Regions from separate parts of the Psychrobacillus sp. PGGUH221 genome, predicted to be linked through region 1. Evidence: riboswitches for the same ligand, from Rfam matches in the RefSeq annotation. Region 1 holds a riboswitch; each other region holds the start of a gene.

The links. A riboswitch is a leader RNA that binds a small molecule or an ion and turns the genes downstream of it on or off. The one in region 1 is predicted to bind S-adenosylmethionine.
Region 2: another riboswitch for S-adenosylmethionine. It lies ahead of PGC35_RS15500 (methionine ABC transporter ATP-binding protein); the one in region 1 lies ahead of PGC35_RS10210 (acyl-CoA dehydrogenase family protein).
Region 3: another riboswitch for S-adenosylmethionine. It lies ahead of PGC35_RS01240 (M20 family metallopeptidase); the one in region 1 lies ahead of PGC35_RS10210 (acyl-CoA dehydrogenase family protein).
Region 4: another riboswitch for S-adenosylmethionine. It lies ahead of metK (methionine adenosyltransferase); the one in region 1 lies ahead of PGC35_RS10210 (acyl-CoA dehydrogenase family protein).

The regions. Positions count from the first base shown of each region.
Region 1 covers NZ_JAQMHQ010000005.1:201,870-209,664, reverse strand. The annotation lists gene fabI (enoyl-ACP reductase FabI) at 104-883, shown strand; gene PGC35_RS10235 (helix-hairpin-helix domain-containing protein) at 908-1,111, shown strand; gene PGC35_RS10230 (amino acid ABC transporter ATP-binding protein) at 1,225-1,980, opposite strand; gene PGC35_RS10225 (amino acid ABC transporter permease) at 1,996-2,709, opposite strand; gene PGC35_RS10220 (amino acid ABC transporter permease) at 2,722-3,429, opposite strand; gene PGC35_RS10215 (transporter substrate-binding domain-containing protein) at 3,512-4,381, opposite strand; gene PGC35_RS10210 (acyl-CoA dehydrogenase family protein) at 4,404-5,573, opposite strand; SAM riboswitch class I at 5,680-5,781, opposite strand; gene PGC35_RS10205 (catalase) at 5,963-7,795, shown strand, end outside.
Region 2 covers NZ_JAQMHQ010000009.1:52,900-60,694, forward strand. The annotation lists gene PGC35_RS15490 (MetQ/NlpA family ABC transporter substrate-binding protein) at 1-608, opposite strand, end outside; gene PGC35_RS15495 (methionine ABC transporter permease) at 673-1,341, opposite strand; gene PGC35_RS15500 (methionine ABC transporter ATP-binding protein) at 1,334-2,359, opposite strand; SAM riboswitch class I at 2,465-2,571, opposite strand; gene PGC35_RS15505 (thioredoxin family protein) at 2,609-2,935, opposite strand; gene PGC35_RS15510 (toprim domain-containing protein) at 2,940-3,290, opposite strand; gene gcvH (glycine cleavage system protein GcvH) at 3,368-3,748, opposite strand; gene PGC35_RS15520 (arsenate reductase family protein) at 3,821-4,183, opposite strand; gene PGC35_RS15525 (acyl-CoA dehydrogenase family protein) at 5,373-7,154, opposite strand; gene PGC35_RS15530 (acetyl-CoA C-acetyltransferase) at 7,190-7,795, opposite strand, start outside.
Region 3 covers NZ_JAQMHQ010000001.1:253,626-261,420, forward strand. The annotation lists gene addB (helicase-exonuclease AddAB subunit AddB) at 1-899, opposite strand, end outside; gene lepB (signal peptidase I) at 1,444-1,995, opposite strand; gene PGC35_RS01225 (TVP38/TMEM64 family protein) at 1,988-2,629, opposite strand; gene PGC35_RS01230 (AzlC family ABC transporter permease) at 2,744-3,472, shown strand; gene PGC35_RS01235 (AzlD domain-containing protein) at 3,477-3,785, shown strand; SAM riboswitch class I at 3,860-3,967, shown strand; gene PGC35_RS01240 (M20 family metallopeptidase) at 4,077-5,312, shown strand; partial or broken gene PGC35_RS01245 (transposase) at 5,529-5,782, opposite strand; gene PGC35_RS01250 (CsbA family protein) at 6,133-6,390, opposite strand; gene PGC35_RS01255 (PDZ domain-containing protein) at 6,400-7,572, opposite strand; gene PGC35_RS01260 (S41 family peptidase) at 7,648-7,795, opposite strand, start outside.
Region 4 covers NZ_JAQMHQ010000007.1:14,349-22,143, forward strand. The annotation lists gene PGC35_RS12640 (NUDIX domain-containing protein) at 1-13, shown strand, start outside; gene PGC35_RS12645 (alpha/beta hydrolase family protein) at 1-770, shown strand, start outside; gene PGC35_RS12650 (hypothetical protein) at 774-1,223, shown strand; gene pckA (phosphoenolpyruvate carboxykinase (ATP)) at 1,302-2,888, opposite strand; SAM riboswitch class I at 3,084-3,198, shown strand; gene metK (methionine adenosyltransferase) at 3,405-4,601, shown strand; gene PGC35_RS12665 (gamma carbonic anhydrase) at 4,662-5,174, opposite strand; gene PGC35_RS12670 (alpha/beta hydrolase) at 5,221-6,078, shown strand; gene PGC35_RS12675 (NAD-dependent malic enzyme) at 6,267-7,589, shown strand; gene PGC35_RS12680 (isoprenylcysteine carboxyl methyltransferase family protein) at 7,609-7,795, opposite strand, start outside.

The sequences.
Region 1 (7,795 bases):
AAGAGAGAGGATAGTACAACAGGGAAAGAATATGGTAAGATTAAATTAGTAACAGGTACTAATATTAGGTATAGTATATTCGGATAATAATTTGGAGGTAAATATGAGAGATTTAATTCAATTAAAAGATAAGAATATTGTTGTTATGGGTGTTGCGAACGAACGAAGCCTTGCCTGGGGAGTAGCAAAGTCGCTGTATGAGGTAGGAGCAAACGTCATTTTTACTTATCGTAAAGAACGTTCTTTAGGAAAAATTGAAAAGTTATTAGTAGATAATAATTTAGAAGCGAAACTTGTTGTCGCATGTGATGTGAATAGTGACGATAGTATGAAAGCAGCCTTTGAACAGATTGGAAAAGAAGTGGGAGTAATACATGGAGTTGTCCACTCAGTTGCTTTTGCTAATGGAGAAGATTTAAAAGGTGATTTTATTAATACATCTAGAGATGGTTATGCATTTGCTCAGGATACAAGTGCATACTCTCTTATTGCTGCAGCAAGAGAAGCTGCACCTTTCATGACAGAAGGTGGCTCTATTGTAACGATGACATACTTAGGAGCAGAGCGTGTATTGGAAGGATACAATGTGATGGGCATTGCAAAAGCGTCATTAGAGGCTTCTGTTAAGTATTTGGCGTTGGATTTAGGAAAAAATAATATTCGTGTGAATGCAGTTTCTGCTGGAGCAGTTAGAACACTAGCGGCAAAAGGTATTTCTTCTTTTAATACAATTTTGCATAAAATAGAAGAAACAGCTCCTTTAAAACGAAATGTAACACAGGAAGAAGTAGGGGATATGACGGTTGCACTTCTAAGTAATCTATCAAGAGGCGTAACGGGAGAAGTTGTTTACGTAGATTCCGGATACAATATTATGGGTTAACCTCCACAAAGAGGAGAGAGTGAGATGACGAACCAAAGTGATTTTCAAAAAATCCTAGCAAAGCCAGCACAACGAGCGCTTGCAGGGGCAAATATTGAAACCTTGGAACAATTATCGAAGTACTCTGAAGCAGAAATTATGGATTTGCACGGTATTGGTCAGAATGCTTTTAAAAAGCTTCAAGAGGCACTTTCTGATAATAGATTGTCTTTTGCGCCTAAAAAATAAATAGAGTGGGATGAAGAGGGGGTTTCTTCATCCCACTCTATTTATTTTAGTGGACGATAGTTTCGGAACATTGGCCCACCGTTGACAAGGGTGCTGATTTTTCACATGTAGATTTAAATATAAAAAGTATAATCCTCTGGTAACACACGCTTTAGAAATTTTTTTGTACGCTCTTCTTTTGGACTTACGAATATTTCATGAGGTGTACCTTCCTCAACTACGACGCCTCCATCCATGAAGATAACTCGTTTAGCAACGTCTTTTGCAAAGGACATTTCATGTGTTACTACGAGCATAGTGGTTCCTTCATTAGCAATGTTTTTCATAACAGTTAACACTTCACCAACAAGCTCAGGATCAAGGGCTGACGTAGGTTCATCGAATAAAATAATATCTGGGTTTAATGCAACTGCACGTGCTATACCTACACGCTGTTGTTGTCCACCTGACAGTTGGCTTGGATAGGAATCGTATTTATCAGATAACCCAACTTTATCTAGTGCTTTCTTTCCTATCTCTACAGCTTCAACCTTTGGCACTTTGCGTCCAATGATTAATCCTTCTGTTACATTTTCTAAAGCAGTTTTATTATTAAATAGATTATAATTTTGGAAAACAAAAGCTGTTTTTTGCCGAATTATTTGAATATCTTTCTTAGAGGCAGAATGTAGATCGACATGTAAATCTCCAAAAGCTGCTTTGCCGCTATCTGCTTTTTCTAAAAAATTTATACAGCGAAGCAATGTCGTTTTTCCAGAACCGCTCGGTCCTAAAATGACAACTACGTCCCCTTTATCGATCTTCAAATCGACTCCTTTTAATATCTCGTTATTACCAAAAGACTTGTGAATATCTTTAATTTCTAACATTAGAACGCCTCCTTATCAAGCACTTGCGTATTTATACTTACGTAATCGTTTTTCATATAACTTGAACCCATATTCTACTAGGCTACAAAGGATGATATAGACGATAAAGATATCGATATATGCTTCCACATAGTTGTAGCCAACATTCGCTTCCACTTTTGCCTTTAATGTAATCTCTTGTAGGGACATGGCATAGCCGAGAGAAGTAGCTTTGATTAAGTTTACAGTTGCGGTACAAATGTTAGGTAAGGCAGCTACTAATGCTTGTGGAATAACTATTCGTCTATAGGCCTGAAAATTTGTTAAACCAACAGATTGCGCTGCTTCCAATTGACCTTTATTTACAGTGATTAATGCAGAGCGGAAAACCTCTATTAAAATTGCTGTTGTGCTAAAAGAAAAGACGATAAACGCGTACCAAATTGGATTAATTTCATATACTTTTATGTTAATTTGATACTTTTCGAACAGAGAAGTTAAAATTAACGGAACGCTAGCATAAACAATAAAAATTTGAATTATGACGGGGGTTCCTCGAACAAAAGATACATATACTTGTGAAATTCTATTTATTACAGGTACTTGATTGATTCTTGTTAATGCCAACAAAAAACCTGCAGGGAGTGCAATGAGCAATGCTACAACTGTAACGAGTAGAGTGACTGGCACACCGGATAATGCAACAAAGAACGTATCTATTAAAAATTCATAATTTAAACCTTCCGACATTTCGAACACTCCTTACGTCGTTTTAATTGTTTGCTTGCCCTTACTAAACATTTTTTCTAGTTGTGCAAAGAGTTTCTCTATTAGGATAGATAATATCCAGTAGATTAAAGCTAGTGCAATAAATATTTCTAAAGCATGAGAATTATAGTTAGCGGCAATAATTAAATTTGCTTTGCCGACTATATCTATTAATCCAATTGTATAAGCTAATGAACCTTCTTGAAGGAGCGCGATCATCCCGTTCCCAAAGTTAGGTAATGCCACAACAAGAGCTTGTGGGAAAATAATACGGCGATATGCTTGAAAGGGACTTAAACCAACACTAACAGCAGCTTCATATTGACCTTTTTCAATAGACTCATATGCAGAACGAATAACTTCCGACATAATAGCGGCAAACTGCAAAGTAAATGTAATAACTACAAATACTCCTGTATGAAGGTCCTGCAAATAAATCCCAAAGTTTTCAGCTAATGCAGGTACACCATAATACACTAAAAACAAAAGAACAATAGAAGGTGTGCACCTTAAAATAGTTGTATATAAATTAGCTAGTTTTTTACCTACTTTATTTTTCCCTAGTTTCATCGCTGCAAGGATAAAACCAAAGAAGGTTCCAAAAATAATAGATAATCCAGCTACTAGAAAAGTAACTTTCAAAAACGGAAGCAATGCTGGAAGGGAACTCCATATATAAGAAACATCAAAATATTTTTCCATTTTGCTCAATCTTCCCCCTATGCGAAATGGTAAAGGCCGTTGACGTATGCTACGCGCAACAGCCTTCATCGTAATATTGTAATTATCGTTTTACGCTATCCAATACTTCAAATAGGTCTCGACCGTAGAATTCTGTGCTAAGCTCGCTAGTTTTCTTTTGTTCTTTTAATTGTTTGATAGCTTTGTCGTATGCATCAGCAAATTCTTGTTCTTTTTTGTTGAATAATGGCCAAGTTTTAATTACTGCGAACTCGTTGTAAACAACTTCATCTTTTAAGTTGTAGTATGGACCATCTTCTGCGAGTACTTGTTTTTCAAAGACACCTTCCAATGTAATACCACCATCCACGCGTCCTTCATTCACCCATTGAACTACGTCTACTGTAAACGCATCTCCAGCTTCGAGTTTAACCGGATTGTCTGGATTTTCTTTGTTGTACTCATCAATGATTGTGTATTGTGCATTATTTGCTGCGATTGGAGCTAGTGAAAGTTCTGCTGAAGCAAAATCTTCTAATGATTTAATCTGTTCATTTTCTTTTTTCAAGACTAGACCTGTACTACTTAAACCAAGGAATTCTTGAGGGAAGATAAATTTTGCAGTACGTTCTTCCGTCCAAAATGCATTCTTAACACCTACTTGGTATTTCCCTTGTTCCACTCCAATCAATAAATCATCGCTTGTTGTTCCCACGTATTCAAATTCATATTCAGGTAGAAGCTCATCTACTAACTTCATCACTTCTACATCATAACCTGTCGCGTTTCCTTTTTCATCTTGCCATGAAATTGGTTTAGAAGCTTGGTCGTATGCTACTTTTACTTTACGTACATCTCCGTTACTTTTAGTACTGGTACTTGCGCTTGTATCATCATTTGATCCACATGCTGATAAAATCGTTACGGATGCCAATCCGACTGCTGCTAATTTTAAATACTTTTTAAATTTCATTTTCACCATTCCCCTTATTTAACTAATTATTTTTGTTTTTTTCTTCTTCCAATGCAGTTAGTGCTAGTTTTTTAATCGTCATATCATCCATCGGAGGGTTATGTAGTCCGGCTCGAACATCACGATAGTAGCGTTGTAATGGATTGGTTCTTTGCAGACTTTTCGCTCCAACTAACCGCATCGCTTTATCAACGATTGTTATAGCAGAGTTTGTCACAATATGCTTTGCAACACTTACTTCATTTGTCAGTAAATGTCTTGTAGCTTCGTTGTCATAGGAAGAAGCTGCTCCATAAATGACAAATCGTGCTTTCGTAAGCTCTAAATCTATCTCGCCAATGAGCTGTTGAACATTTGGTAACTGCGCAATAGGACCATTCAAACTATTTGGAGAATGTGTGTTAGCAAAGTTAACTGCGTAATCGCGAGCTGCTTGTGCAACTCCTAGGTAGGTAGCTGGAATATGGAGTAACCAGCCATTTATTTTCCCTCCGCTCGCAAACTCTGGCAGTTCAACTAGATCTGATTCATGGACAACTACATTATCTAATAGTAAATCGTTGCTACTTGTTCCACGCATCGATACGACATCCCATGTTTCTTCGATGGATACACCGTCTAGACTTCTATTGATTAGGAAGAAACCTACTTTTTCTTTTTCTTCTATCCAAGCAGAGGTTAAAAAATAGGAAAGAACTGGAGAAGCCGTTGTGAAAATTTTCCGACCATTTATTACCCACGTGTCTCCATTTTTTACAGCTGTTGTACCTGGGCGTCCTCCGCGGGTGGGGCTGCCTGTTTGCGCCTCACTTGCAGAACGATTTATTAGTGCACCGTTAATAACCTCATTTGCGAAAAAGTCTAATTTATCTTTTTTCCAAAGACTTTTCTCGTACAACTCACCGACAACACCTAAACTCCAACCCATAGACAAGGCAGTGTTAGCATCATAGCTTGCAAGTGTTTCTTGCAAAAGAACCATGTCATAAACAGAGAATCCTTCTCCTCCTAACTCTAAAGGTAATGTAAGGCTTGCATAACCAATCCCCACTAAGTCCTTTACATTTTCTAAAGGGAAAATGGAAAGTTCATCAATTTCTGCGGACTTACTTTTAAATTTCTCCTCAAATTGATGCAATAGATCAAGCCATTTTTTTTGTTTTTCAGTTTTGATAAATATATTACTCAACAGTGTTCGTCTCCTTTAATAAGTAACGTACTATTCTTATTGTTAAAGTATGAATTAAATGAAAAAAAATCTCTTTTCAAAACGAAAAGAGTTTCATGTATATTATGTACACTTATCTCTCAAGACGTTTCTTGCTGGATGTAGCACCATGCCATAATTAGCGGTTGCTGAAGCATCATAGGGCCAGTCCCTCTGCTTCTCTTGATAAGTAATATGGAGTTGTTGAAATGAGTTTACTACGTTAATTGAGTGAAGTCAATGCTAAATTATACAAAACAGATAGGAATTAATATATTTTGTGAATATTTTATTCAAATTAAACAAAAGATGTTTCTTCATCATTTTATGGGGAACTGTATGTATGTGATGAATTTAATAGAGGAGGAATAAGCTTGGATAAAAAAGTAAATGAGAACAGTAAAAATGAACAATTAGAACAGTTTCGTGTAGATGATAAAGATAAGTCTCTTACTACGAACCATGGATTAAAAGTTTCAGAGGATGAATTTTCTTTAAAAGCAGGCGAACGTGGTCCTACTCTCTTAGAGGATTTTCATTTTCGTGAAAAAATGACCCATTTTGATCATGAACGGATTCCAGAGCGAATTGTTCATGCTCGTGGCTATGCTGCACATGGAGTATTTGAATTATATGAATCCTTACAACCTTATACAAAAGCGAAATTCTTGCAAACACCTGGTGAGAAAACACCGGTTTTTGTAAGGTTTTCGACCGTAGCAGGATCTCGTGGATCGGGTGAGCTTGCTCGTGATGCACGTGGTTTTGCTACTAAGTTTTATACAGAAGAGGGAAATTACGATTTAGTAGGAAACAATATTCCTGTATTTTTTATCCAAGATGCCATTAAGTTTCCTGATTTAATACATGCGTTAAAACCAGAACCGCATAACGAGATTCCACAAGCTGCAACTGCGCATGATACTTTTTGGGACTTCATCGCAAACAATCAAGAGTCAGCTCATATGATTATGTGGGCGATGTCGGATAGAGCCATTCCTCGCAGTTTCCGAATGATGGAAGGGTTTGGCGTAAATACATTCCGATTTGTAAATGAAGAAGGAAAGTCCCATTTTGTAAAATTCCACTGGAAGCCAGTACTAGGTGTTCATTCAGTCGTATGGGACGAAGCACAAAAGATAAATGGGAAAGATCCTGACTTCCATCGTCGTGATTTATATGAGTCAATTGAAAATGGAAACTATCCAGAGTACGAATTTGGCGTACAGTTAATTACGGAGGATGACGAATTTAATTTTGATTTTGATATTCTAGATCCGACAAAGATATGGCCAGAGGAAGAAGTACCTGTAAAAATTATTGGTAAGATGACGTTGAATCGCAATGTAGATAATGTATTTGCAGAGACGGAGCAAGTTGCCTTCCATCCTGGTAATGTAGTTCCTGGGATCGACTTTACAAACGATCCACTTCTACAGGGACGGTTGTTCTCCTATACGGATACACAATTGATAAGACTTGGTGGCCCTAACTTTCATGAGCTACCGATTAACCGTCCAGTCTGCCCATTCCATAATAACCAACGAGATGGATATGGTAGACAAACAATTAATGTAGGAAGAGTGAGCTATCATAAAAACTCGTTAGCAGGAAATACTCCAGCTCCTGTAAGTGAAGCGGATGGTGGATATGCACACTATCAGGAGAAAATTGATGCACGCAAGGTACGTGCCCGAAGTGAAAGCTTTAAAGATCATTTTTCTCAAGCTACTCTGTTTTGGAATAGTATGAGTAGTCCCGAAAGAATTCATATAATAAATGCATTTAGCTTTGAGCTCGGAAAATGTCTAGAAATATCAGTACGTCAACAAGTATTAGAGATGTTGGCAAACGTTGACTTGGAATTGGCTACGAAAGTAGGAGAAAACCTAGGCTTAGTCGTGCAAGGGAGCGATCTTACAAAGAACAGCAAATCATCTCCAGCATTAAGTCAGCTGAATACAATGATGAAACCCGACACACGTAAAATCGCAGTGTTAGTAGGAGATGGATTTGACGCAAATCTTGCAGCTATTTTAGATAGTTTAAAAGCAAGCGGAACACAGCCCGAGGTTGTAAGTGATCATGGAGGAGCAGTTGCAGGAGCAGATGGTTCCCTGTTACCTGTAGATCATACTTTCCTAACTGCCGATTCGGTTTTATTTGATGCTGTTTATGTGGTAAGTTCGCAAGGTAAGACGGCCATG
Region 2 (7,795 bases), on a different contig from region 1:
GCATAGTTTGAATTGATTAGTACTGCATCGCCTTCTTCATTTTCATACAGTTGCACTAATAATGCAGCTTCATAGTTAGCGTCAAATTCAAGATTTTTTGGATTCTCTACAATATCCGTTAATTCAGCTGCTGTTTTATCAACACCTTCAGCTAATTTGATTAAACCTTGAGCCTCTAACATTGCTAAAACACGACCATGGTCTGCAACAGAATTACTCATTAAGATCGTTGCACCTTCTGGTAATTCTTCAATAGAGCCATATTTTTTAGAATATAAACCGATTGGCTCAATATGGATTCCACCGGCATTTTCAAAATCGTATCCAAATTCTTCTTTTTGTGATTCAAAGTAGGGGATATGTTGGAAATAGTTAGCATCCAAATCTCCTGATTCTAAATCTTGGTTTGGTAAAACATAGTCTTGGTAAGTTTCAATAGTAAGTTCAATACCTTGTTCTTCTAATATTGGTTTAGCTTGTTCTAAAATCTCAGCGTGAGGAACGTTTGAAGCTCCTACTACTAATTTGCTGCTTTCTTCTTCTCCACCGCAAGCAGCCAGTGTTAATGCACTAACGGATAATAATGCTCCTGCTAAAAACTTTTTCATATAAATTCTCTCCTTCTCTATTTCCCCTATTTTATATGTGATCGAGTTATCTCGTTAACACCAATTATCTCTTGTCTATCTTTGTTGTAATCGCATCGCCAATCCATTGAATAATAAATACTACAATGAGTATTAAAATGGTTGCAACAAGCGTTACATCTTCTCTACTGCGTTGAAACCCATCTAAGAATGCTAACGTACCTAAGCCGCCAGCACCAATAATTCCCGCCATTGCTGTATATCCAACTAGTGATATACAAGTAACTGTTATACCAGAGACTAATGCTGGCATCGATTCTGGTAATAAAACCTTCCATATAATAGTAGAAGTTTTAGCACCCATCGATTTAGCTGCTTCAAGTACACCTTTATCTATTTCTCTTAATCCAATTAAAACCATTCGTGCATAAAATGGAGCAGCTCCAATAACAAGAGCTGGAAACGCAGCATTTGGTCCACGAATAGTACCTAAAAGTAATTTCGTAAATGGAATAAGCAATATGATTAAAATAATAAATGGTATCGAACGAAAGATATTAGTAAATGCTCCCGTTAACCAATTTGTTAGTTTATTGGCCCATGCTTGATGCGGACTTGTTAAAAACAAAAGTAATCCTAGTGCAAGACCAAATACAAATGTTAATAAAGTAGAAACTGCAGTCATATAAAGAGTTTCCATTGTCGCTTCCCACATTTTTGGCCAATCAACATTTGGAAATAAAGTATTAATCATTGTTGATCACCTCTGTGTGTACTTTTTGTTCGTGAATAAATAGAATTGCTTTATCAATTGCCGATGCATCACCGTCAATCTGAAGAATCAATGTTCCATAAGCTCCACTTTTCGTATGTGTAATATTCCCTTGAACAATATTTAATTCCAAATCAAATTGTTTAATGAGTCTAGATAGAATTGGCTGTTCCGTTTGGTCTCCAACAAAAACCAGCTTGATGAGTTTGCCATTTGGATATAGTTCTTGTAAATTTTGAATCGTCTGCTGAGATTGATTATTTTCAGAAACTTGCGTAACAAATCTCTTTGTTATGGGCTGTTGGGGATTTTGGAAAACTTCCAGCACGTCCCCTTCCTCTACCACATGTCCGTTCTCCATTACTGCTACTCGATTACAAATCTTTTGAATAACCTGCATTTCATGTGTAATTAGTACAATGGTCAAACCTAATCTTTCGTTAATACTAATCAGTAAATCTAATATGGAATCCGTTGTTTCTGGGTCAAGTGCAGATGTAGCTTCATCACAAAGCAACACTTCTGGGCGATTTGCTAATGCTCGAGCAATTCCTACCCGTTGCTTTTGGCCACCGGATAATTGAGAAGGATAATAATCTCCTCGGCCTTCTAAACCTACTAACTCAATCAATTCTTTTACACGAGTAGCTCTTTGTTCTTTAGGTACTCCTGCGATTTCCAAAGGAAAAGCTATGTTTTCTGCAACAGTTCTTGACCACAAAAGATTGAAATGCTGAAAAATCATGCTTACTTTTTGTCTAACTTGTCGAAGCTTACCTTCTGAAATTGATGTAATTTCTTTATTATTTACAACAATTTGCCCTGAAGTCGGCTTTTCTAATCCATTCAACAATCTGATTAAAGTACTTTTTCCTGCACCACTATATCCAATAATTCCAAAAATCTCACCTTGCTTAATTGTAAGATTTACATTATCAACAGCTACAATGGTACCTTGCTTCGTACTAAATTTTTTCGAAATATCTTTTAAGCTAATCACGTAAATCTTCCCTCCTGTATAGATAGTACTATTACTATCAAAAAACCCCTTCTGCAAAAGAGCAGAAGGGGTGTATGTTATCATTCAAAATAACAGTCATCCATTCTCTCATTTTCCAAAGCATTTACGCTTTGAGTGATTTGGCACCATTTCATTTACATGACGGTTGCTGGGTTTCATCGGGCACTTCCCTCCACCTCTCTTAATAAGAGCGACACTATTCAATTGTTATCAATAAATCGAATTCTATCATGATAATTCGGTGTCGTCAACACTTTTTATAACATCTAAAAGATAAGGAATTGATTGGAAAGCATAAACCTTTTTATAAACAATTCCTTCTTTTGCAATTAAAAGACATGGCACACTTTCAATTTCATAATCCATCGCTAAACCTTTCATATAATTTATATTTGCCTGTCCAACTGGTAACTGGACAATTTCTTTAAGTACCTTCATCATTTTAGAGGCTACTTGGCATGTCCCACACATTGGGGTGTAAATATATAAAAGAGAAAGATTAGGAGCATTTTTAGCTTGCTCCCATTCCTCTCGAGACCATTCATTCACAAACATCATCCTATAATAAAAATTCTTTTTTCACCTTAATCTTAGCACGTTGTAAGATAGAAGCCAAAACATCAAGCGGGGTATTTGCAACTTCACCATATACAGGATTCGTATATAGATGAATTGCTTCTGGATATACTTTTCTAACTACTGATCGTATTTGTTCTCCTGATTTATCGGAGTCTAAAAAAGCATATATGGGCAATTCTTCTAAAGGACTTAAGATTTCTTCTAATTTAACATTAGAAATAGTGCCATTCGTACAAACAATTTCAGTTGCTTCAGCAAGAATGGTTAAAAGTTTCAGTTTATCTGATCTACCTTCTACAAGAATTACTTTTTCACTAAATACCTTAGCCATTAGCTTCTCTCCCAGCACATTATATATACTAGTATATGAAAAAGCGCCAGTAAATAACCGGCGCCTTTTTAAATCCATTATTCTTGAATTAACTCTTCGTATTGTTCTGCAGATAATAGTGCATCCACTTCTGCTACATCAGAAGGCTCAACTACGATCATCCATGCATTTTCATACGGAGATTCGTTTACATATTCAGGGCTGTCTTCTAAATCAGCGTTTACTTCTACTACTTTACCGCTGATTGGAGCATACAGTTCAGAAACAGTTTTAACTGATTCTACACTTCCGAAAGGATCTCCAGCTTTAATATCGTCTCCTACTTGTGGAAGCTCGACAAACACGATATCCCCAAGTTCTGATTGTGCAAAATGTGTAATTCCAATACGTACTTTTCCGTCTTCTGTTTTTACCCATTCATGCTCTTCTGAGTATTTTAATTCTTTAGGTGTGCTCATGTTATACCCCTCTCAAAAAAATATACATTCCTCTATAATATTCACACATTTCAATTGTAAAAACAAGCAACTTTATACGCTTTTCCAAATATGTTCAAACTCTTCTTCTTTAAAACCTAGCGTCAAATGCTCTCCATCATATACAATTGGTCGCTTAATAAGCATTCCATCTGAAACGAGCGTTTCGATTTGTTCTTTTTCTGTCATATTTGGAAGCTTGTCCTTCAATTTCATTTCTCGATATTTAGTACCACTTGTATTAAAGAGCTTCTTTATATCTGTATTTGTATTTACTAAAATCTCTTTTATCATTTCTTTTGATGGTGGGTTTTCCACTATATGATTATCCTCAAATTCCACTTGATGATCTTTCAGCCACTTACTTGCCTTTCTACAAGTGCTACATTTGGGATAACCAAAAAATTGAATCGTCATTAAAATCACCTTTTTCTTCTTATCATATACAATACTATTGCACAAAAGCAATATTCTTGTGTAACGAAAAGAATCGAGTTTTACAACTAAAGTTTGAGTTTTTCCAACTAAACTAATGTTTTTTCTAACTAAAGCTTCAGTATTTTCAACTAAACAGAAAAAATCTGTTCATCAAGTGTAATGCCAACCACTCGGACGTGCGCTTGCCGCACGCTACGCATGAGCCACCGCAGGATGAGTCGTTCGTTTCACTCACTCCCACATCCTTATGCGGAGTCTCATTCTTCGCGCTCATGCGGCGTGTAAGGCGCACATCCTGATGACACCTGCGGATATAGTTTCGTATTCATTTCTTCAAAATATGGAGAAATAAAATCACGTTTTGAAACTTTATACAGATACATGCGGTCAGTACAAATGCATAATTCAAGGATGGCATTATCTGAATTAATAAATAACAATAGTAATATTTAACAAAGCAAACAAAAAAAGCCGTTACTGAGTTCGGCTCAGACTGTAGACAAACTTAATATATATGAAAAGATCAGTTTTCCGAGCCATAACGCTCGCCTTCCCACAGAAGTCGAGCGGATGCTTCTCCAAACCCAAAAATTGAGTAGTGTACATTTGGTATCCAATTTGTCCACCAACCGAACTTGGTAAGGTTATAAGAGTACCATTCTCGTTAATAATAGATAAAGACAGTTGGAACGAGCTATTCCAACTGACCTTCAGCTTAACGTCAAAAGTATTTTAAAAAACGGTTATGAATAATGATAAATTTTCCTAAAGAAATTGCTTTTTCCGATTTAAAGTAAACATAGTAGATATCTATAGTGAATTGGTTTTAAGGCAAGGATCACCACGAAGACTCCTGTGGGACAGCTTGAGCAGAAGACCCCGCAGTTGAGGGGAAGGCAATCTGAGTTCGCCGCATCCTGCTCCTGCGCAAAGCTCGTCGCAAAAGAACTTTTGCGGCAACGATTGCATGACCAACATCGTGTTGGCCTAGGAGGCTGAAGCCAAGCCCACGGAAAGCGAAGTGGTGGTCCTTGCCGTATTTATTATACAACTCTATGCACCAAAAATTAGTTTTGTCTACAGTCTAAAAGGCAGTTGGAATGAGCTATTCCAACTGCCTTTTATTCAATCTAAGCCGGTCTTTTTGAGATTAGGCTCTTTCATTTAATTAAACAACAAATTTTTCAGCCTCAATTAACTTAACAGAAGCTTCACGTTTCTTCGCAATCACATTATACGGAGTATAGCGAGTTAGTTTACGAAGTGCAGATATCATCATTCGTAAGTTATCTCCCTCAACAGATGCAATTAGTGTTTCTTTTGCTGCTTTTTCGATTTCATCAAATGCTTCCTGGCAGAAGATTTGTGTATAAAGTAATTTTTGATTTGCTTTTTCTACTCCACCACGATCGATTGCTTTTTCCGTACGAAGTACCGCTGATTCCATTGCAAATATGTTGTTAGCAATGTTTGCAATATTAACTAATACTTCTTGCTCTGCTTCAAGTTTTGTACCAAATCGTTGAGCAGCAAGACCTGCAGCTAGTAAACCAATTTTCTTCGCATTTGCTACCAATACTTTTTCTTGTGCTAGTGGCGCGTCACTCACTTCTTCTGGCATCATCATGAGTAACTCTTCTTGTAAACTTTGTGCTTTTTGAAGTAGCGGAAGCTCACCTTTCATCGCTTTCTTCAAGAATGTACCAGGAACGATTAGTCGGTTAATTTCATTTGTACCCTCGAAAATACGGTTTATACGAGAATCACGATAAATACGCTCTACTTCGTATTCTTGCATAAAGCCATATCCACCATGTAACTGAACAGCTTCATCAACGATATAATCTAGAACTTCTGAACCTACTACTTTATTAATAGAACATTCGATGGCATATTCCGCGATAGAAGCAGCAATCGCTTTCCCATCTTTTTGTTCTGCTTCACTTAATTGCCCCATTCGTTCTTCAAAGTAACCAACAGTTCTGTATATCAGGCTTTCTGTTGCATACAACTTAGAAGCCATTGTTGCAAGTTTTTGCTTTGTTAAATTAAAGGAAGAAATAGGTGTTTTGAATTGCTGACGTTGATTGGAATAAGAAATTGCAAGCTCTAAAGCACGTTTAGATCCACCAACTGTACCTACCCCTAATTTGTAACGACCGATATTTAAAATATTGAAAGCAATTACATGCCCGCGTCCGATTTCACCTAATAAGTTTTCTACAGGCACCTCTGCATCTTGTAAAATAAGAGTACGAGTAGATGAAGATTTAATACCCATTTTCTTTTCTTCTGCTCCCACTGAAACGCCTGGGAAAGTTTTTTCTACGATAAATGCTGTGAATTTGTCTCCATCCACTTTCGCATATACAACAAATACATCTGCAAAACCAGCATTCGTAATCCATTGTTTTTCACCATTTAAAATATAGTGAGTTCCTTCTGCATTCAATTTCGCAGTAGTTTTTGCTCCTAAAGCATCAGAACCTGAACCTGGCTCAGTCAGTGCATAAGCGGAGATTTTGTCTCCAGATGCAGAGTTTGGTAGATACTTTTGCTTTTGTTCTTCATTACCAAATAAAACGATTGGTAATGTCCCAATTCCAACATGTGCTCCGTGGGTGATGGAGAAACCACCTGCAACCGAAATCTTTTCTGCAATTAATGCAGAAGAAATCTTATCTAATCCTAATCCGCCATATTCTTCTGGAATATCAGCAGCAAGTAATCCTAAATCACCTGCTTCTTTCAATAATCGTACAGAATGCTCGAATTCATGGTGTTCAAGATTTTCTACAACTGGTAACACTTGATTTTTTACATATTCTTCAGCTGTTTTTGCAATCATTTTTTGTTCATCGGTAAAGTCCTCTGGTGTAAATACTCGACTTGCCTCTAAATCTTCTACTAAAAAGCCTCCACCTTTAATCACATCTTTAACTTCTGTCATGTTATATCTCCCCTTTTGTTTGATAAGTTGATAGCTTATAAAAGTTCAAATACTCCAGCTGCTCCCATTCCCCCACCGATACACATCGTAACGACTCCGAACTGCTTTCCTTGACGCCTTAGTTCACTCATCATTTTTAAAGTCAAAATTGTACCAGTAGCCCCCAGCGGATGTCCGAGTGCAATTGCTCCACCATTCACATTCACTTTATCTATGTCGATTCCTAGATGACGAACTACTTGAAGAGATTGAGAAGCAAATGCTTCATTAATTTCCCAAATATCAATATCCTCCACAGATAAACCCGCTAGCTTTAATGCTTTTGGCACTGCTACAATTGGTCCGATTCCCATTACTTCTGGTGAAACACCGCCAACTGCGAATGAACGGAATTTCGCAAGAGGTTTTAGCCCTTGTGCTTCTGCCACTTCACGGTCCATAACTAGAACTGCACCCGCACCATCAGATGTTTGAGAAGCATTTCCTGCTGTAACAGAACCACGAACATTGAATGCTGGACGTAATTTTGCAAGTGTTTCAACCGTTGTTCCTTCTCTAACACCTTCATCCATTTCAAATAAAAACTTCTTCACTTGAGCTTTATTGTTTTCATCAATATAATGCTTAACTACTTCGACAGG
Region 3 (7,795 bases), on a different contig from region 1:
ACTTGTGGTGGAAGCTGGTCAAAATTTGCTTCTAAATGGGCTAATTCTACCGATTCAAAACGTTTTTGTTCTGTTTGGTGCTCTGTCGGTTCAATTTCTACATTTTCTTTGTATGCGATATCTAACAACTTTTGACAAGTATTAGCCGGTTGGAAAAACAAGGATTGCTCATCAAGAGCATCAGCTAGTGACTCCATTGGTAAAGCAATAGTAAGACGTTTTGTTTTTTTCATCAGCTCTTGGATTATTTCTAGTTCCCTAGGAGTAAACGAAGTGAATCCATCAATATAAATTTCGGAGGTTGCGAGAAGCGAAGAATCTTTAATTTTTTGCGCTAGCAACATCAAGTATCCTTCTCCGTCAATATAGCTCGTGCCTAACTTTTGCTCCATAAGTTCAAGCAACATGACTAGGTCTGATGATTTATCAATCAATGTTTGAGGTGCTTGTACATTTTCTAAATCATTTAACACGTTAGACATTGTGTCATAATTTAAACAATAACGGTTGAATTCCTTTAAAAGCACCTCAATTTGATCGGTAAATCCTCTTTTTGTAGCTGCACGGTTAAACAACTTAAATTGTTCTTTATTTTCCTCTAGTAAACTGCGAATTAGCATACGATAACCAAATCCGCTAATTTCCTCTTTTGCGATTCCACCAGTTTCTTGTAGTACTCGCCAAGCTAATCGTTTAAAAGTCGTTACTTGTGCACGTATTAACCCTGGAAGTCCTGAATCAGCTGCAAGTGAATATTCACTAGAAAAAGACATTTGGTCTGGCACTATATAAAATAATGGTTCTCCGATAGAATCCTTTTGTAATATATCAATGATTTCTTGTTGCATAAACTTTGTTTTACCCGAACCAGTTCGTCCAGTTACAATTCGTAAAGACATAAGTGCACCTTCTTTCTTTAAATAAGGCTGTAGTTGTTAATGATTTATGATGTGCTAAATAGAATGTGTTTCAAAATCTTATAGTGCAGAGACACGGATGTACGCTTGCCGCAGGCTACGCATTAGCCTCCGCAGGATGAGTCGCTCCTTCGTAGCTCCCACATCCTTTACGGGGTCTCATTCTTCGCGCTCCTGCGGCTTGTAAGGAGCACATCCTGGAAATTTCCGTTTATACAGTAAGAAGTATACTTGGATATGCTTTTTTATGGCTGTTCATGATTAAGACGTTCAATAGAACATTTCTTCCTATGAATAAGGAACCACTGGCATTCGCGCCTCCCAGCAGCATGACGTGCCGTATGAAACAGCGAAATTAATTTTGCTACGAATTTTGCGCAGGAGCAGGATGCCTATAGAGAGAAGTTCTTTTAACCTATAACCGCATCAATAACAGAGATTAAAATAAATTACTCCCCGCTCAGAAAATTAAAAAACCGAATAATCTCTTACTACTATTGTACAAAACATACAGTAGAGTGTGAAATTATTCGGAGTCAAAATTTAAAGTTGCTCTGGAAAACGGCCAATATCTTATTTTTACTTCTCCAATGACTTCTTCTTGATCTATAAATTGGAAATAACGACTATCTAAACTGGATATTCGATTATCTCCTAACACAAATAACTTGTTTGGAGGAACTTTATTACTTCCAGTCAACTCTTCTAAATCGAAGTCTTCGGTAAAATTTTCTTCCGGATTCTGATATGCAGGATAAGACGCAAGAAATTTTTCTTCTACTTTTTTATTATTTACGTACAATTTATCATTTTCATACTTAATAGTATCACCTGGTAAACCAATGACACGTTTTACATAGTCTTCTTTTTGGTCGCTATGAAAGATCACAATATCCATGCGGTCTATATCAGAAAGCTTACTCACAAATACTTTATCTTTGTCATGAAGTGTAGGCATCATTGATTCCCCGACTACTTCATAGTTCGTTAAAATGAAAGAACGAACAATAAATACTACTAAAATTCCAATGAAAATGGCCACTAACCATTCCAGCAATTCTTTTTGTGTATTACTCAAATCTTTTCTCCTTTGTATTTCGTCTTTCATCGCGAATTGATCTAAAATCTGCATCTACTTTCTTATCAATTTTTTTCTCCACAGCTTTTCCAACAAACCATAGTATAACCATTATTCCAATCATTATTGCTGTTCTTAAGGGTTGTGTAATGAGTGCTTTAATATCGGAACCAATAAAGCTTACCACTAATATCATAATTAGTTTCCCTAAGACAACTGTCCATAAATACGTATTTTTTTTCATATTAGATAGACCCGCAACTATATTCACAAGTGCGGAGGGTGTAAATGGAAAACAAATAAGTAAAAATAATGGTCCAAAACCGTTTCTCTCTACCCATAATATTAATTTTTGAATCTTTTCATGCCTTGTAATAAAACCTAAAACTCTAGCTCGTCCATATTTTCTAATAACTAAAAATACGGTATAAGCACCTGCAACCGAACCTGCCCAAGATAATAAAAATCCAAACAAAATTCCGTAGGCAGTCACATTCGCCACGATAAAAACTACTAAAGGTAGAAACGGCAAAAATGCTTCAAGAAAAGGTAGTAATAACCCAAATAGTGGTCCAAGTGCTCGGTAATCTTGTGTTAAATTAGATAAAGTTTCGAATGATAACCAACTTGGCATGGTAACTCTCCTCTTCTATGTATATTTATACTCTTCCCAATTTTCAACTATATAAAACTTTATAGATATAGTATAATTTGTTCACTATCATAATTGAAGGTGGTGAAATTCGACATGAATAATAATTCATTCGTAAAGGGTTTAAAAGCCGGTACGAGTATTGCTATCGGCTATTTTCCAGTTGCATTAACATTTGGTTTATTGGCAAAAACCACTGGACTTTCCATTATTGAAGCAACAGCAATGAGTATTTTTGTTTACGCCGGCGCTGCTCAGTATATGTCACTGACGCTTATAGCAAAAGGTGTTGATCCTATTTTAATCGTTTTAAATACATTTGTCGTGAACATTCGACACTTTTTAATGACGGCTGCACTCAATGAAAAGATGCATAGTGAAAAAAGATGGGTCAAAGGAATATATGCATTTGGGATTACAGATGAATCTTTTTCCGTATTAGCAACTCAAAAAGATGAAAAAATACATACTTCTTTTGCATTTGGTGTTGCGCTTATCGCATATGGTAGTTGGGTTGTATTTACAGCGGTTGGACATGTTATAGGTGCCAATCTACCAGCATTTTTACAAGCGGCCATGTCGATTGCTCTATATGCAATGTTCGTTGGTCTTCTAGTACCCTCTATGCGAGGAAACCGCAAAGTAGTCATGCTGGCCCTCATTGCAGCTATTATAAACGGATTTTTTTACTGGACAGAATTATTATCGACAGGATGGGCTATTTTAGTCGCTACCCTAGCATCCTCTATTTTTGTCGAAATTATATATGCCAATCATCAAAAGAGGACTAGACTACGAGGAAAAAACTTAACGAAAGGAGCATAATGGAATGGAAGCATGGTATTGGTGGATGCTATTAGGAATGGCTATTGTTACCTATATTCCCCGAGCATTCCCGTTAACTTTTTTAGAAGGCAAAGAATTACCTCCTGTTGTTTCAGGAGTATTACGTAATATTCCATTTGCAGTATTAGGAGCATTAATTTTCCCAGCTATTTTATATGTTCAAGAAGGTAATCTATTATTTGGAATTATTGGAGCCATTGTGGCATTCGCACTTGCCATTATTTTTTCAAATGTAATGGTTGTAGTATTAGGAACAATTGGTGTTTTAGCTGTATATAGTCTTATCTTTTAAATACTACTTGACTGCTAGGAATAAATTACTTAATATTGGAATTAGTTCTTATAAAATTTACATAGAATATCACTTTCTTATCGAGAGAAACTGAGGGACAGGCCCAACGACGTTTCGGCAGCAGATTCAAAATGAAAACTGTGCCAATTCCTGCAAGCAATTTATTGCTTGAAAGATGAGAAAAGAAGGTTTTTCGATTATACGAAGAGCTCTCTTTTTCTTATCATACAAGATAAGATTAGGAGAGTTCTTTTTTGTTATGAATAATAAATGTAAAAGGAGCAGATACAAGTGAGTTTCCTAGTAGAAAAAAGAGACTATCTCCATAAATTAATAGAAGACAACAAGAATGTATATATTCAAATAAGTCATCAAATACATGAAAACCCTGAGATTGGAAACGAAGAATTTTTTGCTAGTTCTACGCTAATTGATTTATTAGAAAGTGCAAATTTTCAAGTCGAAAAAGGAATAGCAGGTCATGAAACGTCTTTCTATGCGATTAAGGATAGCGGTATCGAGGGACCTACTGTTGCTTTTTTAGCAGAATACGACGCTTTACCTTCAATTGGACATGCCGACGGACATAACATTATTGGTACGGCAAGTGTGGCTGCTAGCATCTCTCTAGCAGAAATGCTGAACGAAACCGGTGGAAGAATAATCGTCCTTGGTACTCCCGCAGAAGAAGGTGGATCAAAAGGAAGTTCAAAAGGAAACTTTGTAAGGCTTGGTTATCTAGAAGATGTAGATGTGGCTTTAATAATTAGCCCTTCAAGCAAAACTACTTTAAGTTGCGAAACACTTGCTCTGGAATCATTAGATTTTCATTTTATTGGACAAGCTACTCACCCAACAGCAGCTTCTAATAAAACAATAAATGCATTGGAAGCTGTCGTTCATTTTTTCAACGGAATCCATGCGCTTCGTTCACAATTACCATCTGATGTTAGCATACATGGAATTATTACGCATGGAGGTGATTCACCGAACATTATCCCTTATTTTGCCTCTGCTCGTATTCATGTCAGCGCAAAGAATTGGAAAAAAACAGAGGAAATCTCCGAAAAAGTTCGATTCCTTGCTAACGGAGCAACACTTGTAACAGGAACTTCTGTAAAAATCGAACGTTTTCAAAATGAGGTGCAAGATTTTGTAGTAAATTCAGTGTTAGATGAGGTTATTCATTCGGAATTTGAAGCTATTGGAGAAGTCGTATACACAGAAAGTAAACATTACAATGACTCTACGGATGCTGGAAATATTAGCTACGTAGTACCAACTGCAAGACCATCCATTAAAATTGGACCAGATGATTTAGTCGCCCATACAATAGAATTCCGTGAAGCTGCCAAATCTAAAGCTGCGGATGAAGCACTAATCAAGGGAGCTAAAGTCTTAGCTACAACCGGTTATCGAATATTAACAGATGCAAAACTACTTCATCAAATCAGAAAAGAATTTAATGCATCCTTAGCTCGTAAAGCAAAAGCAGATGGTATGGGCGTTTGCGATTTGAAAGATTGATATTGTAATTTATATTCTTTATCTTTCGGATTATGAAGTGTGTTTCAACAACATAAAGATTAATCGGATATGCATTTGCTATACAATACACATAAGCTTCCGCTGAATCTGTCTACAGTCTGAATCCACCTCTTAAGAAGAGGTGGATTTTTTTGGAATGTATTGTCTTTCATTGAATTGTTTTATTTTCATTTGGTGTTATCAATGTGCCGGAGTATTCGTTTCAATCTCTTTTATTGTTTGGCGCATCGAACGGATGCCAAATGTATATTGAATAAACGTCATTTTAAATAACACAACGGGATCAATACTTGGTCGCCCAGTAGCAGAGTAAAGATGTTCTACTAATGGATGAAATGGAAATCAATCGTGTCATCCAATTTACGGACCAAATGGTCCTTCGGTACAATCTGCTCAATCGTTAGCATTTCAAGTTGTTCACGTTCATTGATTTGGTTTTTAGTCATCATGATATTCAACACCTCAACGTCTTAGAAGATTTAGAAACTCACCACTTTTTAAATTAGCCAACACTAGTCGATTGGAGTGGAAGGCGCGAAGACTCCTACGGGAACAGCACGAGCCGAAGCACCCGGACTGAGCGTAGCGAAATTAATTTTTGCGACGAGCTTGCGCAGGAGCATTGTTTTTTGCGACGAGCTTTGCGCAGGAGCAAGGGAGAAGGCTGAGGCCGTGCCCGTGGAAAGCGTAGCGCCTGAAACGGAAATCAACGATTTCTTACTATGTATTGTAAATAAAAAAAGACTATAGACAATTTCAAATTTCTTTGAGTTTGTCTATAGTCTGAATCCACCTCTTCTTAAGAGGTGGATTTTTTCTTTTTGTCTCGACTTTTCATATGTGTTGCGTACCAAAAACCTAAAGTCAACGATGCTGCATCAATAATATAAATCCACCATCTATGCGTGTAACCAGCATAGACAGATGCGGCAAATAGAGCAACGGTTAATAATAATGCCACATAATGATTAAAGGTAACACGTGTAAAAAGAATAACAAGCAATGCTGGAGTAAAAATGGCTAATGTAACTTGAGTTGATATTGATAAAGTTTCCATAGTTATCTCCTATCTTACTAATATTAAGCCTAGACGATAGTGATCATGTCTAAACAAAATATGTTGGCGTAAACGAAGTTCTCCGCTAATATCTAGTACTTCTAAGCGACAATGTGCAGCATTTATTTGAACTGCTTCATAAAACTCTTGTTCATTTGTTACTTTTTGTCCGTTTACTTTGACAATTTTCTCACCGATTAATAGACCCATTTTCTCTGCTGGTGAGTCAGCAAGGACTCCGGCTATCATAACACCGTCCGATTGCGGGGAGATAGCAAACGTTCCTGCCATTTCTTTTTTATAAGCTATGTAGGAAATGAATAATCTTACAATGGCTCCGAGAATCAATGCAAGTCCACTTATTAAAGGCATAAAATAGCCAACTGCTGCTACTACAGCCACGATAATTCCTAATTGCCAAACTTTTTTTCCAAGGCTTGGGAAAAATTCTACAGCAAGTGTTTTTCTGCTCTTTTGCTGGAATCCTATGACAATGGGAAATAAAATCAATGAGAATGTCGATCCTCCAAGTGTAAATTGCGGCCAATATGGAATATAAGAAGAAATCGCATCACCTGGAATGACTAACAAAATAGGTAGTATCCACAACCGTTTTGTAACATATTCAATTGCTTCAATTCCTCTTGGTGTTTTTACTAGTTTAGGAGAAGCATTTTGTGCTCCGTGTTTTTGTATAAGAATTCCTTCTATGATTAATAGTAACCCTGCTAAGACAGCGATGGTCACGATAGATTTTTGTAAAAAATCCATACCAGTTAAATTCCACGAAAGGATTTTAAATGACCAATCATACAGATTCATAATATATAACGTAACAGCTCCTAATGCCATTGAATAAATTGCAGAACCAAGCTGGTACATAAATAATATAACAAACAAGATCATCCATGCGCTATAAACAAATAACCAAGAAGTTGGTACGACTAGTCCTATTCCTACACTGATAATGGAAAGAATAATTGCCCAAACATAACCATCAAATAAATGCTTGGCTTCTGTCCACCCCCAGAGAATTCTAGTACGGAAATGCTTTCTCTCTCTCTTCACACGAAAATAACCAATTAATATGGAGAAAAGAAGCGTAATATAAATTGATGGGTGAAGGAAAAAACGTCCAATTCCTTTCGCCAATTCGATAATTATTTCTTCCACGATACGCATCCCCCTCTATTACAATACTCGTTCTATTATTGTAACAAACGAGGAGGTCTTTGCGTATAGGATTTTGGAATAATCTTATTTTTTCATTTCATGAACCAAATAACTGATACCCATTTGTAGCTGCTTATCATTTTCTTTTCTAGTTTTGTATTCCATCAGTGTTTTAGAAAGAGATTGGAATAGTGCATCATCTATATCGGAACTAGGCTCTAAACTTCTCTCT
Region 4 (7,795 bases), on a different contig from region 1:
TCGAGAGAATTAAAAGTTATCCATCACCAAATCCGCGTATTAAGCTATCTGAAATTACTTATTGGTCCTGCGGATATCGGGTAAAAGGAATGCTTGCGGAGCCTATAAAAAATGGTTCTTACGAGGGTATTTTATATTGTAGGGGCGGTATGCAAAGTATAGGAATGGTAAGACCAGCCAGAATTGCACAAATTGCCACTGAAGGTTTTGTCGTATTCGCTCCTTATTACCGTGGAAACCGAGGAGGGGAAGGAAGAGATGAATTTGCTGGCGAGGATCGGTGGGATGCAGTTTATGCAGTAGATGTTTTAAAGCAGTTTTGTCTTATAAATCGAATTCACTTATTTGCCTTTTCAAGAGGTGGTATTATGGCTCTTTGGATTGCAATTTTACGAAATGATATTACTTCCCTTGTAACATGGGCTGGTGTTTCAGATATTTTTTTAACCTATGATGAACGAACCGACATGAGACGAATGATGAAGCGCGTTATAGGAGGTACACCGACTAAAAACGTAGAAGCATACGAAAATCGTAATGCCCTTGCTCATATTAATGAAATAAAAGCAGCATCGCTAATCATTCACGGTAAAAAGGATTTGAATGTATCATTTGAACATGCGAAGGTATTAGAAGAAGCGTTATTAGGGAATGATAAGATTGTAGAGACATGGTATTTTCACGACTTCACGCATTTCTTTCCAAGCAAAGTCAATCGACAAGTGGTGAAGGATGCTTGTATGTGGATGAGAATGCAGAAAGGGGTTTAATAGATGGGTAACATTGTCGTATCTATTGAAACAACAAGTACAAATGATAAATCTTCGTTCGCAACTAATACGAGTTTTTGGACAGATCTTTGGGATAATTATACTTCGGAATTTCAGGAAGTCGTCATTCATTGTTGGAAAGAAGAATTAGCTGCGATTGAAGAATTAAGTGCCAGAGCTATTTCGGTAATGGATGAAGGATTAATGAAGGTATTAACAATTAATCTGAATGAGGATAATCGACTTTTTTTTAGAAGTCATACAATTGACGTAAATGGTGGATTGAAATGGTTCGCTATGTTCTTTCACGTAGACGGTGATGAACGGTTAGAAATAAGTCATTATGGATCAGAGATCATATTATATAAGGTAGACGAAGAAGAGGCGAAGAATTTTATATCCATCTTTTCTCCTTCGGTTATAACGCATTATTATGATGATTATGCAGACTAAAAAAGAGGATGTCACCATATGAATGGGACATCCTCTTTATTCTTTGGAAAACTACATTAAGCAGCTTTGCATTTTTTATTATGCTAAAGGTCCACCTTTTAGCGTGATATCTTCTGATACAGTTCCAAACTTTTTAAAGTTTTCACGGAACGCTTGAGCAAGCTCGCTAGCTTTTTGGTCGTATGCAGCTTTATCTTCCCAAGCATTACGTGGTACTAATACTTCAGAAGGAACACCTTCTACTTGTGTAGGAATTGATAAGCCAAATACTGCGTCAGTTTCTGTTTCTACTTCATTTAGCTTACCTTCAATTGCAGCACGAACCATTGTACGTGTGTAAGAAAGCTTCATACGGCTTCCAACACCGTATTCTCCACCAGTCCAGCCAGTGTTTACTAAAAATACTTGTGCACCGTGTTCATCGATTTTCTTCCCAAGCATTTCAGCATAAACAGTTGCATGCAATGGTAGGAATGGAGAACCGAAGCAAGTTGAGAAAGCTGGTTGTGGAGAAGTTATTCCACGCTCAGTACCTGCTAATTTAGACGTGAATCCACTTAGGAAGTGGTACATTGCTTGTTCTTTCGTTAATTTACTGATTGGAGGCAATACGCCGAAAGCATCAGCAGTTAAGAAAATAATTGTATTTGGGTGACCAGCTACAGATGGGTCTACTATATTTTCAATATTTTGGATTGGGTATGCAGCACGTGTATTCTCAGTTAAAGAATTATCAGCATAATTAGCGATACGTGTTTCAGCATCTACTACGACGTTTTCTAAAACCGTTCCAAATGTAATCGCGTCAAAAATTTGAGGCTCATTTTCACGAGTTAGGTCGATACATTTAGCGTAGCATCCACCTTCAATGTTAAATACTCCATTATCAGACCAACCGTGTTCGTCATCACCGATTAATTTACGTCCTGCGTCTGCAGAAAGTGTTGTTTTTCCTGTTCCTGAAAGACCAAAGAATAATGCTACATCACCATCTTCACCAACGTTTGCAGAACAGTGCATAGGTAAAATGTTTGCTTCTGGCAGCAAATAGTTCATAATAGAGAATATAGATTTTTTCATTTCTCCAGCATATTCAGTACCACCGATTAATACAATGCGTTTTTCCATTGAAACGATAATAAATGTTTCTGATTTTGTACCGTCCACTGCTGGATTTGCTTTAAAGTTAGGCGCACTGACAATTGTGAAATCTGCTTTATGGGTTGTCAGTTCTTCTTCTGAAGGACGAATGAATAACTGATGGGCAAATAGATTGTGCCATGCATATTCATTTATTACTTGAATTCCTAAGCGTGAATCCTTATCCGCACCTGCAAATCCTTTGAACACAAATAGTTCATCTTGTGTTGCAAGGTAGTCTGTTACTTTTTTATAGAGTGACTCGAAAATTTCAGAAGAAATTGGTTGGTTTACAGGACCCCAATCGATTTTGTCTCTTGATATAGGTTCATCTACAATGTACTTATCTTGTGGAGAACGACCTGTATATTTACCTGTTTCTGCTTTCACTGCTCCTGTAGATGTTAAAACAGCCTCACCTCTTGATGTTGCTTTTTCCACAAGTTGCGGCACTGATAACTGAATGTGTACATTCTCTCCAGCTAACAATTCGTTCAGTTCACTCACAGTATCGATTGAATTCATATTGGTATACCATCCTTTTTATTGTTTTCCCTAAAAAAATAAAGGGATATAGCATTCATATGTGAATTAGTATAACACATTTAGCTTAATAGTCTATACTAATGGATTGATTATTTTTTGTTTGTGAATAAATTGTCAACAAATAAATATTGACTTCTCGTTACAACTTACGTATGATGGTAAATTGAACGGATACTCTTATCCCGAGCTGGTGGAGGGGTCAGGCCCTATGAAACCCGGCAACCTGTAATTTTTTCTATTGCAAAGGTGCCCAACCTGAGACAAGGTGAGATTCCTTGATTGATAAGAGTGAAAGGTGCTTATGATATTAATAGCCTTTCCTCATGTAATCAAACGTGAGTGAGAGGTTTTTTTTATAACATCGCCCTTTATCCTTGTGTGCCAAGTCCGAAACGGCTTCAAGTTTAATCTATTTGATTTGAAATGGCTTGACATGGGAATGAGTACCGTATCAATTCTTGAGAGAGATCTCGCAGGATATAGGAGGAATATTCTATGACACAACGCAGATTATTTACATCTGAATCAGTTACAGAAGGGCATCCAGATAAAATTTGTGATCAAATTTCAGATGCAATTCTAGATGCAATTCTTACGGAAGATCCAAACGCACGTGTTGCTTGTGAAACAACAGTGACTACAGGGTTAGTATTAGTTGCAGGGGAAATCACAACATCCACTTATGTTGATATTCCAAAAGTTGTACGTTCAACTATTAAAGAAATCGGCTACACTCGCGCAAAATATGGTTTTGACTCTGAAACTTCAGCAGTATTAACTTCTATTGATGAGCAATCAGCTGATATTGCTCAAGGGGTTGACCAAGCTTTAGAGGCACGTGAAGGATCTATGACAGATTCTGATATTGAAGCAATTGGAGCAGGAGACCAAGGTTTAATGTTTGGTTACGCATGTAATGAAACACCTGAACTTATGCCACTTCCAATTAGTTTAGCTCATCAGTTGGCTCGTCGTTTAGCAGACGTTCGTAAAGACGAAACTTTAGACTATTTACGTCCAGATGGTAAAACACAAGTAACTGTGGAGTATGATGAAAATAACAATCCTGTTCATATAGATACAATTGTTATTTCGACTCAGCATCACCCAGAAGTAACGTTAGAACAAATTCAAAAAGATTTAAAAGAAGTAGTTATCAATCCAATTGTTCCTGCTAATTTAATTGATGAAAATACTAAATATTTCATTAACCCAACTGGTCGTTTCGTAATTGGTGGACCACAAGGGGATGCAGGTTTAACAGGTCGTAAAATTATTGTAGATACTTACGGTGGATATGCTCGTCATGGAGGCGGTGCGTTCTCTGGTAAAGATCCAACAAAAGTAGACCGTTCTGCAGCATATGCTGCTCGTTACGTTGCAAAAAATATTGTTGCAGCAGGACTTGCAGATCGTTGTGAAGTACAACTTGCCTATGCAATTGGTGTAGCACAACCTGTATCAATCGCAGTAGACACATTTGGTACTGGAAAAGTAGAAGAGGCAAAATTAGTTTCACATATTCGTGAATTGTTTGACCTTCGTCCAGCTGGTATTATTAAAATGCTAGACCTTCGTCGTCCTATTTACAAGCAAACAGCTGCTTATGGACATTTTGGTCGTACTGACATTGATGCACCATGGGAAAGAACAGATAAAGCAGATTTGTTAAGACAAAAAGCTGGTTTATAACAAATAATAAAGAAGAGGCTTCCTGTTATAGGATAGCCTCTTTTTTAAAGAAAATAAGTTTTATTTTTGAAGTGATTTATAATACTGTCCTTTTTCTACGTATTCACGAATAATACGTTGCACATCTTCTTTGTCTTCCTTAGACAGCTCCCGAACAACTTTTGCAGGACTACCTATGGCAAGTGAATTAGGGGGAATTTTCTTACCTTGGGTTACTAAACTTCCAGCACCGATAAATGCACCTTCACCGATCTCAGCTCCATCCAAAATAATAGAGCCCATTCCAATCAACGCACCTTTTCGAATAGTACAGCTATGTAACGTTACTTGGTGTCCAATTGTCACTTCATCTTCAATAACAAGAGGGTTATTAGGACTTTGATGCAAACAACATAAATCTTGGATACTCACTCTTCGTCCAATAATCGTAGGAGCAACGTCCCCTCTGATTACCGTATTAAACCAAATTGTAGACTCTTGTCCGATTGTCACATCGCCTGTAATTGTGACATAATCAGCAATAAATGCAGATTCATCTATTGTTGGATATTTGCCTTTAAATGGATAAATCAATATGCTCACGCTCCTTATGTAAATAGAATATAATTAATGTTATCAAATGAAGAAAAATAATCAAATAATTGAAGTAGACATTCGGTACAAAACAAAACAAGAGGTGATGTTCATGTGGAAATGGGAAGCAGAAGAAAAACCTAAAGCAGTAATTGTCATTGTTCATAGTGCATATGAACATCATAGAAGATATGCTTGGTTAATTGAAAAGTTTAGAAGTTCTAACTGTCATATTGTAATGGGAGACTTACCAGGACATGGTGAACAGACAAGAGGAAAAAAAATACATAATGAATCTTTTGAACAATATAAAGAATATATAACGCTTGCTTTACAAGTAGCCGTTACTTATAATTTACCAATTTTTATTCTTGGCCATGGACTTGGAGCAACCCTGCTTATTAAAGTGCTACACAAATTACAAATAGAATATGCTGGTGTCATTTTAACGTCTCCTTGGTTGCAATTAAAGAAACAGCCATCTAAATGGACAAATGCACTGGCAAAATTACCAGTACAACAAAAGATTAACCATGATATTCAGCTTAAGGAATTAACGAGAAACTATGATATTTATCAACAATTTATTGATGATGCTACTTACCATACAATCGTCTCGAATGATTGGTACATAGAACTCCAATTACTTATGAAAAGTATTTTACAATCAACGGAATCAGTACCGAATGTTCCGGTATTACTAATGACTGCTGAAAGAGATAAGATTGCAGATATCACATCTACTGCAGCGTGGTTTAAAAAGCAAGACCTATCTGAGTATCAATATAAGTCATGGAAAAATTGCTTTCATGATTTGCATCAAGAACCTGAAAGGGAAGAGATTTTTGAGTATTCTCATGCCTTTATAAATAATGTTCTAAGATCCATTGGTTATATTGTATGACTATAAATAATTCAATTTAACAGTAATATAATGAGAATTTTTAGGGTTTAGAAGTGTAATATAAAATTGGTTGAGATGCTATTACAAAGGAATATACTAATCAATGAAACCTTTCGTATATTTATTACGAATAAAAGATATTTATGTTATAATTTATGATTGAATGAGAGAAAGTAAGGAGAATTTACATGCAAAACCAACATATTATACGAAACTTCATTGTTGAAACATCTTCTAGACCGGGTAATTTTGCAAAAGTAGCAACTGCAATTGGAATGGCAGAAGGAGATATTGGTGATATTACGACGTTAAAGAGCGGTGCTTTAACAACTGTTCGTGATATTTCTATCACTTTTAAATCGGAAGAACAACTGCAACAAGTTATTTCTAATATTGAAGCCATTGGAAATGGCGTTAAGATACATGCTGTTACTGATGATGTACTGAAAGCTCATGAAGGCGGAAAAATCGCGATGAAGAGTCAGCTGGATGTACGATCATTAGGAGATTTACAAAGAATTTATACACCTGGTGTAGCGAGTGTTTGTATGGAAATTGTACATAATCCAGAGAAAGCAAATTATTTTACATCCATTGGAAGCTCTGTAGCTATCGTTACGGATGGTACAGCTATCTTAGGTCTAGGTAATATTGGTTCAGTAGCCGGGATGCCTGTAATGGAAGGGAAAGCCGTGTTATTAGATCAGTTTGTTGGTTTAAGTGGAATACCTATTCTATTAAATACAAGTGATCCAGATGAAATCGTTGAAACTGTAAAGCATATACATCAAGGATTTGGAGCAATATTACTAGAAGATATTGGTTCTCCTCATTGCTTCGAAATAGAAGAACGTCTTAAAGCGGAACTACCTATTCCAGTAATGCATGATGATCAGCATGGTACTGCTGTTGTGGCACTTGCTGCAATATTATCTTCATGCAAAGCAACAGGAGTTGATCCTAAAACTGCGGTAATTGGTCAAGTTGGACTAGGTGCTGCAGGGTTGGCTATCTGTCGTATGCTAATGGCTTATGGTGTAGAAGAAGTGTATGGTTTAGATCGACAAGAAGAAGCTCAAAATCGATTGGTTAATTATGGTGGACAAACGATTGCTTCATTAGAAGAGATGATGGAGACTTGTGATATAATCATTGCAACTACTGGAGTTTCAGGGTTGATTAAGCCAGAAATGGTAAGAAAGGGTCAAATAATTTTAGCTCTATCTAATCCAAATCCAGAGATCTTGCCATCTGCTGCAATAGCAGCAGGAGCAGCCTTCGCAGCAGACGGACGCTCAGTTAATAATGTTATTGGCTTCCCAGGGATATTTAAAGGAGCTTTAGATGCAGGTGCAAAGGAAATTACATACACGATGTTAATTGCAGCAGCACAAGCTATTGTGAGCCATACTAAACCTGGTGAGTTAATACCAAACCCTCTAGATCCTATGGTGCATCATTTAGTGGCTAGAGCAGTAGAAGAAGCAGCAAATAATGAAATGAATAGATAAATAAAAAGAAGATTTCAGTTTAAGACGCTGAAATCTTCTTTTTAAATTCTTCATTATAATTAGTAGCTTCACTTAAAGCTTTTTCTTCCAAAGGTATTCGAACGGATAGCATAGCAAGATTTAGAAGAGTAAAACAAAGAGCGGTCATATAAGCTTGAAACATTAGTGGTAGTAGTACAATTTCAATACACACAACCACATAATTT